Regions from separate parts of the Gracilibacillus pellucidus genome, predicted to be linked through region 2. Evidence: riboswitches for the same ligand, from Rfam matches in the RefSeq annotation. Region 2 holds a riboswitch; each other region holds the start of a gene.
The links. Region 2 has a riboswitch for S-adenosylmethionine ahead of SH601_RS15720 (methionine biosynthesis PLP-dependent protein). Riboswitches for the same ligand answer to the same signal wherever they lie in the genome.

Region 1 (4,219 bases), on a different contig from region 2:
GCTTAAGATCATGTATGAACAACAAGAAAAGATACTAGAAGAACGAAGGCGACTGGAAATGAAGGTTAACATGATAGAAGGACAAATTCAGTCGTTAAACGAAGCAACGAAGCTAGACTTTCAACAAATTAGAGTAGAACGACTACCTAAACAAACCCTTTATTTAAGCAACAATATTGAAAATGCATCAGATCAAGAATTTGTAGAAGCATTCCATAACTTTTTAGTGGAATTATCTGATGCATATCTTGATACAGGCTATCCGATTGGTACCATTACTTCTCGTGAAAATGCGCTAAAAGGGGATTTTACTAATTACAGTTATTTATATAACAAACAACTTGAACCGAAAATAGATCATTCTTTTTTTCAAACAGTTGATGGAGATTTTTTAGTTGGATACCATATTGGTGAATACCAACATGTCGGTCAAACTTACCAAAAACTTTTGCAAGAAATGGATCGAAGGCATCTAGAGATCGGGGAATATATTTTAGAAGAATATGTATATGAAGCTGCCGTCAAAAATCGCGAAGAAGAGTATGTCCTGAAAATTATGATACACGTGGAAAATAAAGAGTAGGACTAATGCGCCCTACTCTTGTTGTGATGCTTTTTGTTTAAATCGTGGAAAGCCAATTAAAATGGCGATGATACCACTAAGTCCTAATAAAATAGGATAGAAGGAATACGGTATGATGCTTAATGGTGATATGGCAGCTAACCCACTAGCAGCAAGCATTTGCGCACCATATGGTAAAATCCCTTGCCAACATGCTGCAAAAATATCAAGAATACTAGCTGATTTCCTTGGGTCTATTTGATATTCTTGTGCAATATTTTTCGCTAGCGGACCTGTCATAATAATCGAAATCGTATTATTAGCTGTACTAATATCTGCCGCACTGACAAGTCCAGCAATTCCAAACTCTGCACCTTTTTTGGATTTGATTCGACGTGATACAACATGTAACAAGTAATCAATTCCACCGTTATGCTGAATGATACCTATAATACCACCAATTAACAAAGCAATGATCGCAATATCTTGCATATTGATTATTCCTTCTGATGCTGTTTGAACTAAACTTGTTCCTGTGAAAGAGCCATCTAATAAACCAATAATTCCTGCAAAAACAATGCCACCAGTTAAAACGATTAGTACATTTACTCCCAATATTGCTACAATTAAAACAGCAAGATATGGAAGTACTTTTACAATTTGATAAGAATAATCTTCTTGAACCGTAAAATGACTACCAAGTGTAATGGCCCATAATATAATAATGGTAATAATAGCACCCGGAAGTATTATCCAAAAATTGGTTTTAAACTTATCACTCATCGTTGTATTTTGTGTCCTTGCTGCCGCAATCGTTGTATCCGAAATCATCGATAAGTTATCACCAAACATCGCTCCACCAATAATAGTCGCCATCGCCAAAGCCATTGAAATATCTGTTTGTTCTGCAATTCCGATACCAATCGGCGCAAGTGCAACAACGGTCCCCATTGACGTTCCCATTGTAAGCGAAATAAAACAAGCAATAATAAACAAACCTACCATCAACAAGTTTGCAGGAAGTAGAGAGAGACCAAGATTTACGGTTGCATCAACTGCTCCCATTCCTTCCGCTACTTCTGAAAAAGCACCTGCTAATATATAGATAATCACCATTAAAATGATATTCTCGTGTCCTACACCTTTTGTGAACACTTCTATCTTTTTCGACAATTTTTCTTTTCGATTTATCGCAATCGCTACTACTGCAGCAATCAATACCGCTACATTAATTGGCATACTGGAAAAATCATGCGTAACGATTCCCGATACAATAAATAATAATATAAAAACAAGTAATGGTAATAGTGCTACTGCATTACCTTTTGATTGTTTTTCCACTAGTTGTCCTCCTCGTTTTGCTATTTCTTGTGGTTTACAAACACAAAAAAAGAACCTCTATCTAGTATTAGAAGAGGTCCTTCAATCATTCATACTCTCTTCTTATCTGCTAGCTAATCGCTACTGGAGTTGGCACATTGCTTCATGGAGCTGTTGCCGAGGCTTCAAAGGGCCAGTCCCTCCACCTCTCTGGATAAGAAATGTTTAATTTTTAAGTATATACAAATGTACAAGTTTGAGAGGATAATGTCAAGTAGTTTTCGACATTTTTTTATACAGTCCCATAGGTTAATAACTTCGCACTTGAAACAAGCCCGACCACCTTCCAAAACATTACATTATATGGTAGTATAGAACAAGCCACAATCAGTGAACTATATCTTGATAAAGTGAGACTTATCAGGGAGTTAGCGTCCGTTTATCCCCCACTTAGCTTCCTAGTTTTCACCCGAACCTTGAAGTGGGGGTTTTACGGACGTTTACACCGTGATAAAATCTACATATGAAGGAGAGTTACTATGGAGATATTCCAACTGAACAAAGAAGTTGGTAAAAAAATCACCCAGTTTCACTCTGATTTTACCCTTTCACCTATAACCAAAACCGAAAAAACTACTCAAATTGCTTGTATTCATCTAGAACAGAACGGACTTATCGGATATCATCAAGCTGTTGTTCCACAACTGTTTATCGTTATTAGTGGAAATGGTTGGGTACGCGGTAAATCTGATGAATTTGTTGCTATTCGACCAGGAGAAGTTGTGCTTTGGAGGGAAAATGAATGGCACGAAACAAAAACAGATAAAGGACTAATAGCCATCGTCATTGAAGGTGAAAAGCTTGATACTTCTATGTTATTCAAGAAAAAAGAATGAGCTTTTTTCTTGATAAAAGCTCATTCTTAATGGTTAAATATTATTTCTTTTCAATACGGAAAAGTGTATCCGCACCTGCTGTCACAGCTTGTTCACCAGCTGCATTAGACAAAGAAAATTCTTCTCCATTTAATAAAATGATAGGAGTAATCGTTTGATAACCTTCTGCTTTAATGACATCTAAGTCGAATGTTGCTAAAGCATCACCTTTTTTCACTTTTTGACCGTTTGTCACATGAATCTCAAAACCTTTACCGTCTAACTGTACAGTTTCAAGTCCCATATGTATTAAAATTTCTGCACCACCATCAGTGCGAAAACTAATCGCATGCTTTGTCTTAAATACATCGACAACTTCCCCATCAATTGGTGATACAACTTGCTTATCAGTAGGTTCGATAGCGATACCGTCCCCCATCATCTTTTGTGAAAAAACTTCATCAGGGACCTGCGCCAACGGTACTACTTTCCCTGTCAGTGGCGTTACTAAATCTGTATTTGTCTCTTTCTTTTTAAAAAGCTTCTTAAACATATGACTTACCTCCAAAGATGTCTATTACCATTTCCCATTATAAACTATCAGAATCTAAAAAAACAGGAAAATGTTACTAATTATATAGTAAGAAAAGAAGCTTATACAGCATCAACAAACTTTCATTCGCCTTATGAGTGACCTTAATTTTGGTTCTGCTTCATTTTGGGCGTTCATCTGTTTACTTGTTATGGACAAAAATAAAGGGAAGCACAATACATTATGTCAGTAAATCTAGTTATTAACAAAAAAAGCTGAATTCATTGCCCTTTTTGTCAGCAAATCTAGTAAACGTTACCAATCACTTCATTCATTTATTAATTACTTGCTTTAAGTTCACGACATTTTCCTTTGCACTATCTAGTGGGTCTCCATCGAATTGTTCTTGTTCAATCACATACCAATGGACATCGGTAGATTCACCTGTTTGCCAAAGTGTAGCAATATCCAGTGATCCTTTTCCTATTTCAATACTACGTTTTTCGCCATTTTCTTCTACCATATCTTTAATATGCAAAGAAACAATGCGCTTGTCATGTTCTTTAATAATCGTTAATGGATCTATTCCTGCATGTGTTGCCCAATAGCAATCAAGCTCTATTTGCACATACTCAGGATCCGTCTCTTCAAATAAAATATCAAAGCCTGTCTTTCCATTACCAAGATCAAAGAACTCCATGTTATGATTATGGTATGCAAAAGTAAAGCCTGCTTCTGCACATTTCTTCCCTATTTCATTTAATGTAGCTGCTCCTTTATAATATGCTGCCTCATCTGTTCGCAATTCTTCGGGAAGTATCGGACAAATAATTAAGTCATTTCCAATCTTTTTATTATATTCAAGCGATTTTTCCAATTCTTCACCTGTTAACGTTTTAAATGGCATATGGCTGCCTGCAGCAACTAATC
Region 2 (4,219 bases):
ATCAGATTAATCCGCAGTGGGACTGGAAATCGGATCAAGAGCAATTAGATCAAGCACTAGAACAAGATGGTATCTCCTAAAATGACTCGAGAATATAAATATAGACAGAGTACTCCACAAAACAGCTGTATTCTGTCTATCTTGATTTATTTATCACGGTGCATGAACCCCCACTTCAAGATTCGAGTAAAAACGAGGAAGCTGACTACCTGATAAGTTTCGCTAACAGTCAGTGGGAGTCAAAAACTCCCACTGATTGAAGTCTCACTTTATAGATAAGCTGCAGTCGACTCTTTATACCAATTAATTCGCTCGTTAAGTCTGACAACTTCACCAATGACAATTAATGATGGATTGCTTACCTCATGTAGTCTGTTAATGATTGTCCCTAGATTTGCTACGATAGTCTTCTGCTTTGGTAATGTACCCCAATGTATAATAGAGACTGGTGTTTCTTCGCTCAGTCCAGCCTTCATTAACTTTTCTGCAATAATAGGAAATTTTCTAATCCCCATATAAAAACATAATGTATCTGCACCACCTGCGATATGACGCCATTGTTCGTCTGTCTTCTCTTCAGCATATGCCCCATTAATAAAGCTAACAGACCCACTTACTTGACGGTGTGTTAGGGGAATACCTGCATATGCCGCAGCACTAATGCCAGATGTAATACCTGGTACGACTTCATAAGTTATCTCGTTTTCTTCTAAAACAAGAGCTTCCTCACCACCACGACCAAATATAAATGGATCTCCTCCTTTTAGCCTTGTAACGACTTTGTCTTCTTGGGCATATTGAACAAGTTGCTCATTTATACTTTCCTGAATCGTGCCATGCTTACGTGGTTCTTTCCCACAAAAAATTAATTGTGCACCTGCTTTCGCATAATCCAATAGGGTGCTATTAACCAATCTATCATACAAAATAACATCCGCTTCTTCTATCGCGCGCATACCTTTTACGGTAATTAATTCTGCGTCACCTGGTCCGGCCCCAACTAAGTACACTTTCCCCATCTTGACCCCATCCTTCTACACAATTCTATTGTTTTCTCCATGAAATCTCTTTTTCTCTTAATAAAGCTTTTTTTGGTTTTTCACGATATCTAACTAAAATAAATGTCGCAACAATTGCTAGCGTTAATAATATCACTTGCTCAAACCTCTGGTGTACAACCATTTCCGTTAAAGCAAAAGCTATCACTAAAGAAACAATTGGTGATGTTACCCACACTTTAGCAATTTGATGAATAATTTTCTGTTTCCAAACATTCTTCCAATTATTACTCGCGTTAATTCCGACAATTGCCGAGGTTGTTACTTGTGTCATGGGAATAGGTATTCCTAATAATGATGCACCTAATACCAATCCACCTGTTGCACCTGATATAACTATACCATTTCCAATACTTAACGATGTGATTTTTTTGGCATTTGTCTCTAATACTCTCCCACCAAAAAAGATACTTCCAATTGCAACGACAAGTGCCATTAGCGGTAAACCTAGTCCCATTGATAAAATATCCGCTCCAACAAGTGGTCCTAAGGCATTAGCTACATTATTCATTCCTGCTGCAATTGCTTCTATTATACCAGTGATTAATAATAGAAAGGTTAACACTTTTAACGGCGGACGATATGTCATCTTCTTTTGTACTTTTTTACGTATCTTTTCAAAAATTAACGTAATCAAAAAAGCTACTACAGGTATGATTAACCAAAAAGATATAATAAAAAGCACCGTCTGCACATTCAACTGTTGGAAACTTAAGCCAACTCCTACTATCGCTCCAACAGTCACTTCGCTTGTTGATAAAGGGATACCTATATAGTTGGTGATTAATAAAGTGAAACCTGCAACGAGTAAAATAATACACGCAACATGTATATCAAATATTTGTTCCGGAATAATACCTTTCCCTAACGTATTTGTTACATGCTGGCCACCAAGTACTGCCCCTGCAAGTGCACCTAGTCCTGCAATAATTAGTGCATATTTCTTTCGTTTAATAACTTTCGTACCATACGTTATACTCATACTAGCCGCAGACCCACTTGCTCCTATATTAAAAGCAAAAAGACAAGCTGCTAAAATGGCTATTACCACTAACATGTATACACCAACCTTCTCCTTTGATCTCCTTTTCCGCTTTCAACTCTTATATTCCAATAAGAAAACTCGGATTAATATTTAAAAAAATATACACGTTTATATTTGCTCCTAATACGACTAAATATTTTACATAAATATAAGCGATAATCGATTGATTGTCAATAGATACCAAATATATATTTTTTCAAAAAATTCTTGTAATTATTTCCTCTATGTTATATGATAACCATATCGAATTTTTAAATGAATAGAATCTTATCAAGAGAGGTGTAGGGACTGGCCCGATGACACCTCAGCAACCAGCAATTACATTGTATGGTGCTAACTCCAGAAGGTATTTTACCGAAGATAAGAGAAAACAACCTTAATCACAAGGAGGTCTTCTACTTATCGAAGACCTCTTTTTTTATTTTTACTTTCGAAAGGATGAATGATTAATGAAACATATGGAAACAACCCTCGCCCAAATAGGTAACCGAAAAGATGCACATACTGGAGCTGTGGAGGCACCTGTTTATTTCTCTACAGCATATCAGCACCCATCCCTTGGAAGCTCTACTGGATATGATTATACACGAACAGCTAATCCAACTCGTGAAATTGTGGAAGAAGCAATCGCCACATTAGAACATGGAACAAAAGGATTTGCCTGTTCATCCGGTATGGCTGCTATTCAATTAGTTTTCTCTTTATTCCGTCAAGGGGATGAAATTGTTATTACAGAAGACATTTACGGCGGAAGTTATCGCTTGTTCCAACACTTTTACGAATCCTATAATATAAAACCAGTATATGCAGTTCCTGAGCAAATGGAGCAACATATTAACGAAAATACGAAAGCAATTTTTATTGAAACACCCACAAATCCACTATTATTAGAAATTGATATTGCACAAGTAGCGGCACTTGCTAAAAAACATGGATTATTACTAATCGTCGACAACACGTTTTATACACCTTACTTACAGCAACCATTAACAGAAGGAGCGGATATTGTTATTCATTCTGCAACAAAGTATTTAGGTGGACATAATGACGTACTAGCAGGACTTGTTGTTGCAAAAGGCGATGAGTTAAGTGAACGTTTAACCCATTTACATAACGCTATGGGTGCTGTTTTATCGCCTATGGATACTATGCTGTTAATAAGAGGGATGAAGACATTATCTCTAAGGCTAGAAAAACAACAAGAAAATGCTCAGCAATTAGCGACTTTCCTAGAGCAATTACCGCAAGTAGAAAAAGTTTTATACCCTGGCAAAGGTGGGATGATCAGTTTTTGTGTGACTGATAGTGCTTTGGTCGCTCCATTTTTAGCACAATTAAATGTAATCTCATTCGCGGAAAGTCTTGGCGGAGTAGAAAGTTTTATTACGTATCCTACAACCCAAACACATGCAGATATTCCAGAAGAAGAAAGGGAACGTCGAGGTATTAGTGATAAGCTGCTACGGTTTTCCGTTGGGGTCGAGCATATTGAAGATTTGAAACACGATATTAAACAAGCATTAGGAGGAGAACAAGCATGACACGCTCAAATGAAACAACTCTCGCACACGGTGGTAACCATCAAGGTTATACAGAAAAGCATACTGGTGCTGTAAATCCACCAATCTATGTATCTTCTACCTATCACCAGCAACAATTAAATCAATTTGGTGATTATGATTATAGCCGTTCCGGTAATCCAACTCGTGATCAATTAGAAGCAGCGATTGCGAAGCTTGAAAACGGAATAGCCGGTTTTGCCTTTTCTTCAGGAATGGCAGCTATCTCATCTGCACTATTATTGCTTAAGTCTGGTGATCATATCGTAATTACTAAAGATGTCTATGGGGGGACTTTTCGATTTGTGACACAATTATTAACACAATTCTCCATAGAGCATACGTTTGTCGATATGACACAGCAAGAAGAGATTGAAAAAGCAATTCAACCTAATACGAAAGTCATTTACATGGAGACTCCAGCAAATCCATTACTACAAATTACAGATATTGAACAAGTCGTTCAATTAGCAAAAGAACACGGTTGTTTAACGTTTCTCGATAATACATTTATGACACCTTTACACCAACAACCATTAGACCTTGGTGTAGATATT
Region 3 (4,219 bases), on a different contig from region 2:
TAGGCGATTGCTAAGTCACCTAGACCACCACCTCCAACAAATCCAGCCATCGCTGATGCACCTATTATTCCGACAGTCGCAATCGTAATGTTAAGAATTAACGAGCTAAACGCTTCTGGCACAAGGACACGGAAAATAATTTGCCAAGGTTTTGCTCCCATTGCTTCGGCTGCTTCAATAACACCTGGTGATACTTCTAGTAAGCTACTTTCCACTAGCCTTGCAATATATGGAGCTGCATACACTACTAATGGAACAATCGCTGCAGCCGTCCCAATTGTTGTACCAACTACTAATCTCGTAAATGGGATAATCGCGACTAACAAAATGATAAAAGGGATGGAGCGCAAGAAATTAATCACACCATTTAACACGGCAAAGAATGCTTTATTCCCTAATAAATTTCCCGGTCTCGTAACAACTAGTACGATACCAAGTGGAATCCCGATAATTAATGAAAAAATTAGTGAAAATGCCACCATCTGTAGTGTTTCGATGGTTGCGTCCACAATTCGTGGCCAAAAAGTTGCTAAATCAATCCCCATCTGTTTCTACCTCCTCTACACTTGCTTGACTCTCAATAAACTGAATAGCCTTATCTATTTCTGTTGATGTACCAATCAATTCCACTATTAAGCTACCAAATGGCTTCTTCTGTAACTCGATAATTTGACCAAATAATATATTCGTGTCTACCTCGAATTTTTTCGCCACATCGGAGATAAGCGGAATATCTGTTGAATCATCTACAAAAGTTAAACGAACAATCTTGCTACCCTCATGTGCTCCATGCACTTTATCAATAACAGATTGTGGTAATTGATCATTCATAACTGTTTTTACAAAGTTTCTTGTCGTTTGCTGTTGTGGATTGGAAAAGACATCAAAAATCGATCCCTCTTCAATCACCTTTCCTTGTTCCATTACTGCGACTCTATCGCAAATCTCTTTAATGACTGGCATTTCATGTGTAATCATTAAAATCGTAATGTTATATTCTTCTCTGACTTTTCTAAGCAAGTCTAAAATAGAGCTAGTTGTTTGTGGGTCAAGTGCTGATGTTGCTTCATCACACAATAATATTTCTGGATCTGTTGCTAATGCTCTTGCAATACCTACTCGTTGCTTTTGCCCGCCCGAGAGTTGTTCCGGATAATGTTCTGCTTTATCCTTTAAGCCAACAAACTCAAGTAACTGATCCACTTTTCGTTTCACTTTTTGCTTAGAAACGCCAGCTAATAGCAATGGAAAACCAACATTATGAAAGACCGTTTTTGATTCTAGTAGATTGAAATGCTGAAAAATCATCCCAATCTTTCTGCGAACATTAATCAATTCTGGTTTAGACAACTTTAACATGTCTGTGCCATTTACGATTATCTTGCCTTGATCTGGTCTTTCTAGTAAATTTACACATCGAATTAGTGTACTTTTTCCTGCTCCACTAAAACCGATCACACCGAAAATCTCTCCTTGTTCAATCGATAAATTGACATGATCAACAGCTGTTATTTGTTTATCATTTGTTGTGTACGTCTTCGTTACATCTTGAAAATCTATCATGTAATCCCTCTTTTCTTATTATCCGAATATTTCGAAAAAAATCTGTATCGTTCGTTCTTAGCCAATAAAAGAATCTCCCCTTCAAAATAAGAAGAGAAGATTACATATCTATTTCGTATACCTGCCCTTCTTATCTTTCAAGTGATCACTCACTTGCTGGAATTAGCACGTTCTTTTTATTCATTAACGAATAAAACACGTTGCCGAGGCTTCATAGGGCCAGTCCCTCTACCTCTCTTGATAAGAAATTCGATGTTTGTATGAAATTGTGAGTCAGTGAAACTTATTCTAATGAACAATTAACCGATTGTCAATATAATTTTCAGAAAAAAATAATAGTAAGCGTAATCATGCTGTTTTTTTAGGGGGATTATTCATGCATTTAGTTGCTGACGAAATGGGAATAGGGATTCTTCAGTGTGGAAGTTATAGACTTCTACTGATTACTAACGTCAGCTTATTGCTTCTTTATTTATAACAGAATTGCTTACTGTCTATACAATGATTTATTTACAAAATTGAATGCTTTTTCTTTCCTTTGTGTTCATATTTCTGTTTATTTAAACCTCTAGCTCTCCCCCTAAGTTTGTCACTAATTTTTTAAAATATTGAAATGGCCCGCTCATCCATAAATTACGGTGGTAGACAAAATGAATTTGTCTTTCTAAATCTTGGTTGTGAAATTCTATATAGGATAAATGTGTTTCTTTTTCGATTAATCGTTTAGAAATAAGTGCGACAGCCTTGCCGTATGATAACATCTTAATAATGGTGGAAACAGAATCAAGTTGAATCATTTCCATTCTTAGCTTTTTTTCTTGTAGCCAGACTTGAGAAAAACGGCCTGTTGAACTGGATAAACGGTGCACTAATAATGTTTGATTGTATAAATCATTTTCTTCTAAAATCGTTTTTCCGTTAAATGAATGTTCCTTACTAAAGGCTAGTACAATCGTGTCACTTGTAATAGGTTCATAGATGAGGTCTTGCTCTTTATTTCCTGTTTCCATAATGAAGCCACAATCTAGTTCTTGTAACAACAGCCTTCTTTCTATATCTGGAGCTGTTTTTACATCTAAAGAAACCTTCACTTTTGGATAGTTTTCTGCTAATTGGTGAATTAATTCTGGCATGAACAATTGTGCTGGAACACCACTTGCGCCAAGTTTTAATGCTCCTTTTTCCCCATTTTTATAATCTGCGACACTTTTTTCTAATGCTTGATTTGTCTGACTTAATTGTTTGGCATAATGATAGAGCATTTCCCCTGCATCTGTTAGCCGGTAGCCGCCTGCATTAGTACGAAAAAGCTTAATTCCGTAGTCTTCCTCTAACGATTTAATATGAAAGGAAACAGTTGGTGTTGATAAACCTAATGATTTAGCGGTATCGGTCATTTTTCTCGTTTCTACTAGCGAAATAAATACATTTAATTTTTGGATATTCACTTTATCACCCTGAAGTATTTTAGATTTTTTCTAACAATATGATGATTTTATCAGATTTATTTTAATTTAATGTTAACAGTTAGTTAATATTTACTAAACATTTCTCCCCTACACTTATGAGTAAGGAGAGGATATCATGAAAATTCATTTAAAAGGGGTCGAGAAAAAATACGGAAATATCCAAGCAGTAAAGCCGATTGATCTGACAATAGAAGATCAATTTGTCACGATTCTCGGTCAATCAGGCTGTGGGAAAACAACTTTACTAAAAATGTTAGCAGGACTAACAGAGCCAACAGCTGGAGAAATTCATTTTGATGACACACCGATTTTTTCTCTGTCAAAAAAGGTGAATGTAAAGCCGAACAAACGAGAAATCGCCATGGTATTTCAGGATTTTGGGCTTTGGCCACACATGACTGTTTTCGACAATGTTGCTTTTGGTCTCAGAGGGAAAGTAGCAAAAGCAGAACGAACAGCAATCGTTCATGATGCATTAAAGAAAGTAAAGCTGGAACAAAAGGCCAAAATGAAACCAGGGGAATTATCTGGTGGACAGCAGCAACGTGTTGCCTTAGCGCGAGCAATCGCTGTTAATCCAAAGCTGATTTTGTTTGATGAAGCGCTTAGTGCACTTGATGCGATCCTTCGCGAACAAATGCGTGAGGAAATTTTGACAATCGTTCAATCGATTGGTTCCAAAGCTATTTTTGTGACGCATGACCAGACGGAAGCAATGGCAATGTCTGATAACATGATTGTCATGAATAGTGGAGAGGTAGTCCAAACAGGTTCACCTGAGGAAATCTATCACTCCCCTACCAACACTTTTGTTGCTAATTTTATCGGCAAAACGAATTGGCTAGAAGAACAAGACAAAATGATTCGACCTGAACATGTTCATCCATACCCACAAGCAAATACACGGGCGAGATCAGGAATCGTAAAAAAATGCATGTATGAAGGGGATCGCTATCTTATCTTTGTCGAAACTAATGGTCATCTGTGGAAGTTCTATGACCACCAACCACATATCCAAGGGGAAAAGATAAAACTTTATATCGAAGAAAATACGATTCATTCATTACAAAAACAGGAGGCGTAACAAATGAAAAAATTAAAAATGACGGCAATGGCAGGAATTTTCACATCAGCATTACTATTAGGTGCTTGTGGAGCTGACAATGACGAAGCTTCAGGTGCTGAAA
Region 4 (4,219 bases), on a different contig from region 2:
ATTAATAGTAAAACCTGGCGCTGCAACTGCTGCTTCCCCTTTATCACGTGGACGAATAATATTAGCTAAATTAATTCCAGCTGCAACCATCACTAGCCCAACCATATCAACTGCACCTAAGAAGCTATTCCCTGTTCGTTCCATCTCTAGTAAAACGATTGGCAATATCGCTGCATGATACACTCCTCCAATTATTGCTGGCCAGATAAGTACACCTGCAATTGCACCTGCTAAAATAGGATTGAAGGCAACAGCTGTTTCAATCAATTCTTTAATCCCATCGCCGATAAATAAAGCTATCGGAGCAATGAAATAATAAACTAACAATCCTGCTATTAAACCCGCAACACCACCTGCAGCAATATTAACCGTAGTCATCGGAAAACGCCACTCAACGAATTTTCCAAATAAGAAACGAACAAGTAATCCTGCTAAAATACCAGCAATCATCCCACCGATAATTCCACCATCAATTGCGAGCACTCCTGCTATTACGCCCGCAACGATTGATACTTCATCTAATTCTGATACTTGTTTTGCTGCTATTACTGCAATCATAACCGGCAGCGCCCCAATTAATAAATCAAACACATCACCCAAAGGATCGAAACCCGGTATTTTACTTAACGCTAATACTAGCGCCATCGCAATAAAACCAGGTAAAGCAGACATCATAATTCCTCTAATATTAATATTTTTCAAGCCTGTTCCCGTTGTCATGTGCTCATCATGTTTACCAAGAATTGGTTTATATGAAATAGCTAACTTTTTACTTAAAGCAGTAACAAAGGAAACCGCTCGTGTACGGTTAGTTGTACCTGTCGTACCTGAAGTGGAAATAACGTTAGCTCCCTTACTAGCGATATGTGCCATCGACGTACCACCGGTTCCAACGATTGGTATCTGCCCTCTTACCGCAGCATCGATCACTTGTTTATTCGTTTCCTCTGGATCACCACTCAATACAATTAAACCATCTACATTACCTTGGTCTATTTTTTCAGCAATCTTCGTATCTAGTAATTTTGCTTCTTGATTAATCCCTATCAAGCGCTCCTTATTACTTTTAACAAAATTGCCCTCTTCATCTATCGCCCATAATCTAGCATTTGTTTTATTTTCTTTTGCATTATCCATTGATTCATCAGCACCGATAAATTGCACAGCGGTTATTTCTAATCCTGCGCTGTCAGCTTGTATCCTAATCTCTTCAAGTAACCTGTCTGGATCTTTCCCACCTAAATTAAATAGATTCCCCCCACTACTTCCTACAATGATGATATTCTTCATAGCTATTTCCCCCACGGATGAAATGTATTTCTATTTTTGAAAGTCTGTTTTCTATTATAGACTACATCGTTTTATCACGCTAGTGTGATAAAGTATTTTCTCTTTATTCTGAATAATTTAACTTTTTGATTATGAATTGACGAATATTTCGTATAATGATATGATATAATGCATAAAAATGTATACGAAATCTCTTATCAAGAGTGGTGGAGGGACTGGCCCTATGAAACCCGGCAACCGTCAGCAAAACTGACAGGTGCTAATTCCATCAAGGCTTATACGCTTTGAAAGATGAGAGGACAATTGACTTAGTATCCCTTCTGTCCTCTTGAACAGAAGGGATTTTTTATAGGTATAATACCTACACAGAGAGGAGTGTTAACATGATTCGTATTAAACATTTATCGAAACGTTATAAGACGAAAAATCAAGAAGTTCAAGCCGTTGATAATGTTTCACTTGATATAGCCAAAGGCGAAATCTTCGGCGTGATTGGGTACAGTGGTGCTGGGAAAAGTACGTTTGTCCGACTGATCAATCGTTTAGAAGAACCGACAGACGGTTCAATCCTGATTCATGATAAAGATATTACCAAAATGCCAAGCAATCAGTTAAGAGAGAAACGACAAAAGATTGGTATGATCTTTCAGCATTTCAACTTATTATGGTCTCGTACTGTTTATGACAATATCGCGTTTCCATTAGAAATTGCTGGGGTGCCGAAGTCCAAGCGAAAAGAAAAGGTATTGGAATTAATTAATCTTGTCGGACTTGCTGGTAAGGAGAACGCTTATCCTTCACAATTAAGTGGTGGTCAAAAGCAACGGGTTGGTATTGCAAGAGCATTGGCTAATGACCCAGAAGTTTTATTGTGTGACGAAGCAACTTCCGCACTTGACCCAGAAACGACCGATGATATTTTAGATTTACTCGTTTCCATTAACAAGAAACTCGGACTTACAATCATTTTGATTACGCACGAAATGAATGTTATTCAAAAAATCTGTCATCGTGTTGCCGTTATGGAAAATGGAAAAGTTGTAGAAACTGGCGAGGTACTCGACGTTTTCGTAAAACCAACATCTAAAACAACAAAACGATTTGTACAGCAGCTTAATCCATTAGAACATGAAAAAGATAACTTAGCTGCATTTATCAATGACCGTGAAGATAGTGAAGTAGTCAAACTACACTTTATCGGTGACCGGGCAAAACGAGCACTTATTAGTGAAGTAGCAAAAACATTCGATGTAGAAATTAACATCTTACAAGGTTCTGTTACACCGACACAAGAAGGAGCTTACGGTACATTATTTGTCGAATTAATCGGTGAGAATAGCGTGTTACAAGAAACAATTGACTATATGAAAAACACCGGTGTGGAAGTTGAGGTGTTAAGAAATGTTTGAAACATTATTTCCTAATGTTGTAATGGAAGATATGTGGGTTGCAACACTTGAAACATTGTACATGACAATTATTGCTGGTATTGGCACTTTTGTGTTAGGTATTCTCCTCGGATTGTTATTATTTCTTACTGACCAAGGTAATTTATGGGAGAATAAATTCATTAATTTTATTACAGGGCTTGTTGTCAATGTGTTTCGTGCCATACCATTTATCATACTAATCTTATTGCTATTCCCGTTCACTGATTTCCTAATGGGAACTATTCGTGGCTGGAAAGCTGCATTACCTGCATTGATTATCGGTGCTGCTCCATTTTATGCTCGCCTTGTCGAGATTGGTCTAAAAGAGGTCGACAAAGGGGTAATCGAAGCAGCTAAATCGATGGGTGCCAAAGCATCTACTATTATTTTCAAGGTTCTCTTACCAGAATCAATGCCTGCAATTATCTCTGGTATTACCGTTACAACCATTTCATTAGTTGGTTACACAGCAATGGCAGGTGTAATCGGAGCTGGCGGTTTAGGTGACTTAGCTTATATGAAAGGTTTCCAAAGCTGGAATTTTGATGTAGTATTTGTATGTACTGTGTTCATTGTTATACTTGTATTTATTTTTCAATTTATTGGGGACATGCTATCCAAAGCGATAGATAAAAGATAAAAGTGATTCATGAAAGGATGACAAACGATGAAAAAACTATTAGCTGTATTGTTTACAACATTATTACTGTTTGTTCTAGCGGCCTGCGGGACTTCTGAAGAGGAAGAAAGTTCTAATAATGAAGGAGAAACTTCAGGTGATTTAACAGAAATTGTCGTTGGTGCTTCTGCTGTACCACACACAGAAATCCTTGAAAAGGCTGTTCCATTATTAAAAGAAGAAGGTATTGACCTACAAATCGAAACATACCAAGATTTTGTCCTACCTAACCAGGATTTGGATAGTGGTCTAATAGATGCTAACTATTATCAACATATACCTTTCTTAGAAAATGAAAGAAATGAAAAAGGTTATGACTTCGCTAACCTTGGTGGAATTCATATTGAACCAATCGGTATTTATTCTAAAGGCATTGAAAGTATAGATGATATTGAAGAAGGTACTGTATTTATCATGAGTCGTAATACTCCTGAACATGGTCGTATCTTATCATTACTTCAGGAAGCAGATTTAATCACACTAGATGAAAATGTGAATCCTGATGATGCTACGGTAGATGATGTTGTTGATAATCCATTAGATTTAGAATTTGAAACAAGAATTGAGCCAGCATTCCTAACACAAAACTACGAAAGAGAAGAAGATGCACTTGTTGCTATCAACACAAACTATGCTATTGAGTTTGGCCTTGTTCCAACAGAAGATGCATTAATTCTTGAAGAATCTGATTCACCATATGCTAACTTAATTGTTGCACGCTCAGAAGATGAAGATAATGAAGCATTACACAAACTTGTGGAAGTTTTACGTTCAGAAGAAATCCAAACGTTTATGGAAGAAGAATATAACGGTGCTATTA

Region 1: linked by a shared signal. The riboswitch ahead of SH601_RS00820 (Na+/H+ antiporter NhaC family protein) and the one ahead of SH601_RS15720 (methionine biosynthesis PLP-dependent protein) in region 2 are both predicted to bind S-adenosylmethionine.
Region 3: linked by a shared signal. The riboswitch ahead of SH601_RS06200 (methionine ABC transporter ATP-binding protein) and the one ahead of SH601_RS15720 (methionine biosynthesis PLP-dependent protein) in region 2 are both predicted to bind S-adenosylmethionine.
Region 4: linked by a shared signal. The riboswitch ahead of SH601_RS12860 (methionine ABC transporter ATP-binding protein) and the one ahead of SH601_RS15720 (methionine biosynthesis PLP-dependent protein) in region 2 are both predicted to bind S-adenosylmethionine.

Annotation. Positions count from the first base shown of each region.
Region 1 covers NZ_JAWZSR010000001.1:168,561-172,779, reverse strand. Annotated here, with positions in the region: gene SH601_RS00825 (MerR family transcriptional regulator) at 1-583, shown strand, start outside; gene SH601_RS00820 (Na+/H+ antiporter NhaC family protein) at 596-1,903, opposite strand; SAM riboswitch class I at 2,003-2,103, opposite strand; gene SH601_RS00815 (cupin) at 2,422-2,778, shown strand; gene SH601_RS00810 (PTS sugar transporter subunit IIA) at 2,819-3,310, opposite strand; gene SH601_RS00805 (sugar phosphate isomerase/epimerase family protein) at 3,621-4,219, opposite strand, start outside.
Region 2 covers NZ_JAWZSR010000012.1:10,362-14,580, forward strand. Annotated here, with positions in the region: gene SH601_RS15705 (hypothetical protein) at 1-80, shown strand, start outside; gene cobA (uroporphyrinogen-III C-methyltransferase) at 270-1,019, opposite strand; gene SH601_RS15715 (inorganic phosphate transporter) at 1,045-2,115, opposite strand; SAM riboswitch class I at 2,368-2,470, shown strand; gene SH601_RS15720 (methionine biosynthesis PLP-dependent protein) at 2,553-3,644, shown strand; gene SH601_RS15725 (aminotransferase class V-fold PLP-dependent enzyme) at 3,641-4,219, shown strand, end outside.
Region 3 covers NZ_JAWZSR010000003.1:103,011-107,229, reverse strand. Annotated here, with positions in the region: gene SH601_RS06205 (methionine ABC transporter permease) at 1-545, opposite strand, end outside; gene SH601_RS06200 (methionine ABC transporter ATP-binding protein) at 535-1,563, opposite strand; SAM riboswitch class I at 1,691-1,810, opposite strand; gene SH601_RS06195 (LysR family transcriptional regulator) at 2,124-3,011, opposite strand; gene SH601_RS06190 (ABC transporter ATP-binding protein) at 3,148-4,116, shown strand; gene SH601_RS06185 (ABC transporter substrate-binding protein) at 4,120-4,219, shown strand, end outside.
Region 4 covers NZ_JAWZSR010000007.1:150,509-154,727, reverse strand. Annotated here, with positions in the region: gene SH601_RS12865 (PTS sugar transporter) at 1-1,290, opposite strand, end outside; SAM riboswitch class I at 1,482-1,588, shown strand; gene SH601_RS12860 (methionine ABC transporter ATP-binding protein) at 1,674-2,699, shown strand; gene SH601_RS12855 (methionine ABC transporter permease) at 2,692-3,360, shown strand; gene SH601_RS12850 (MetQ/NlpA family ABC transporter substrate-binding protein) at 3,388-4,219, shown strand, end outside.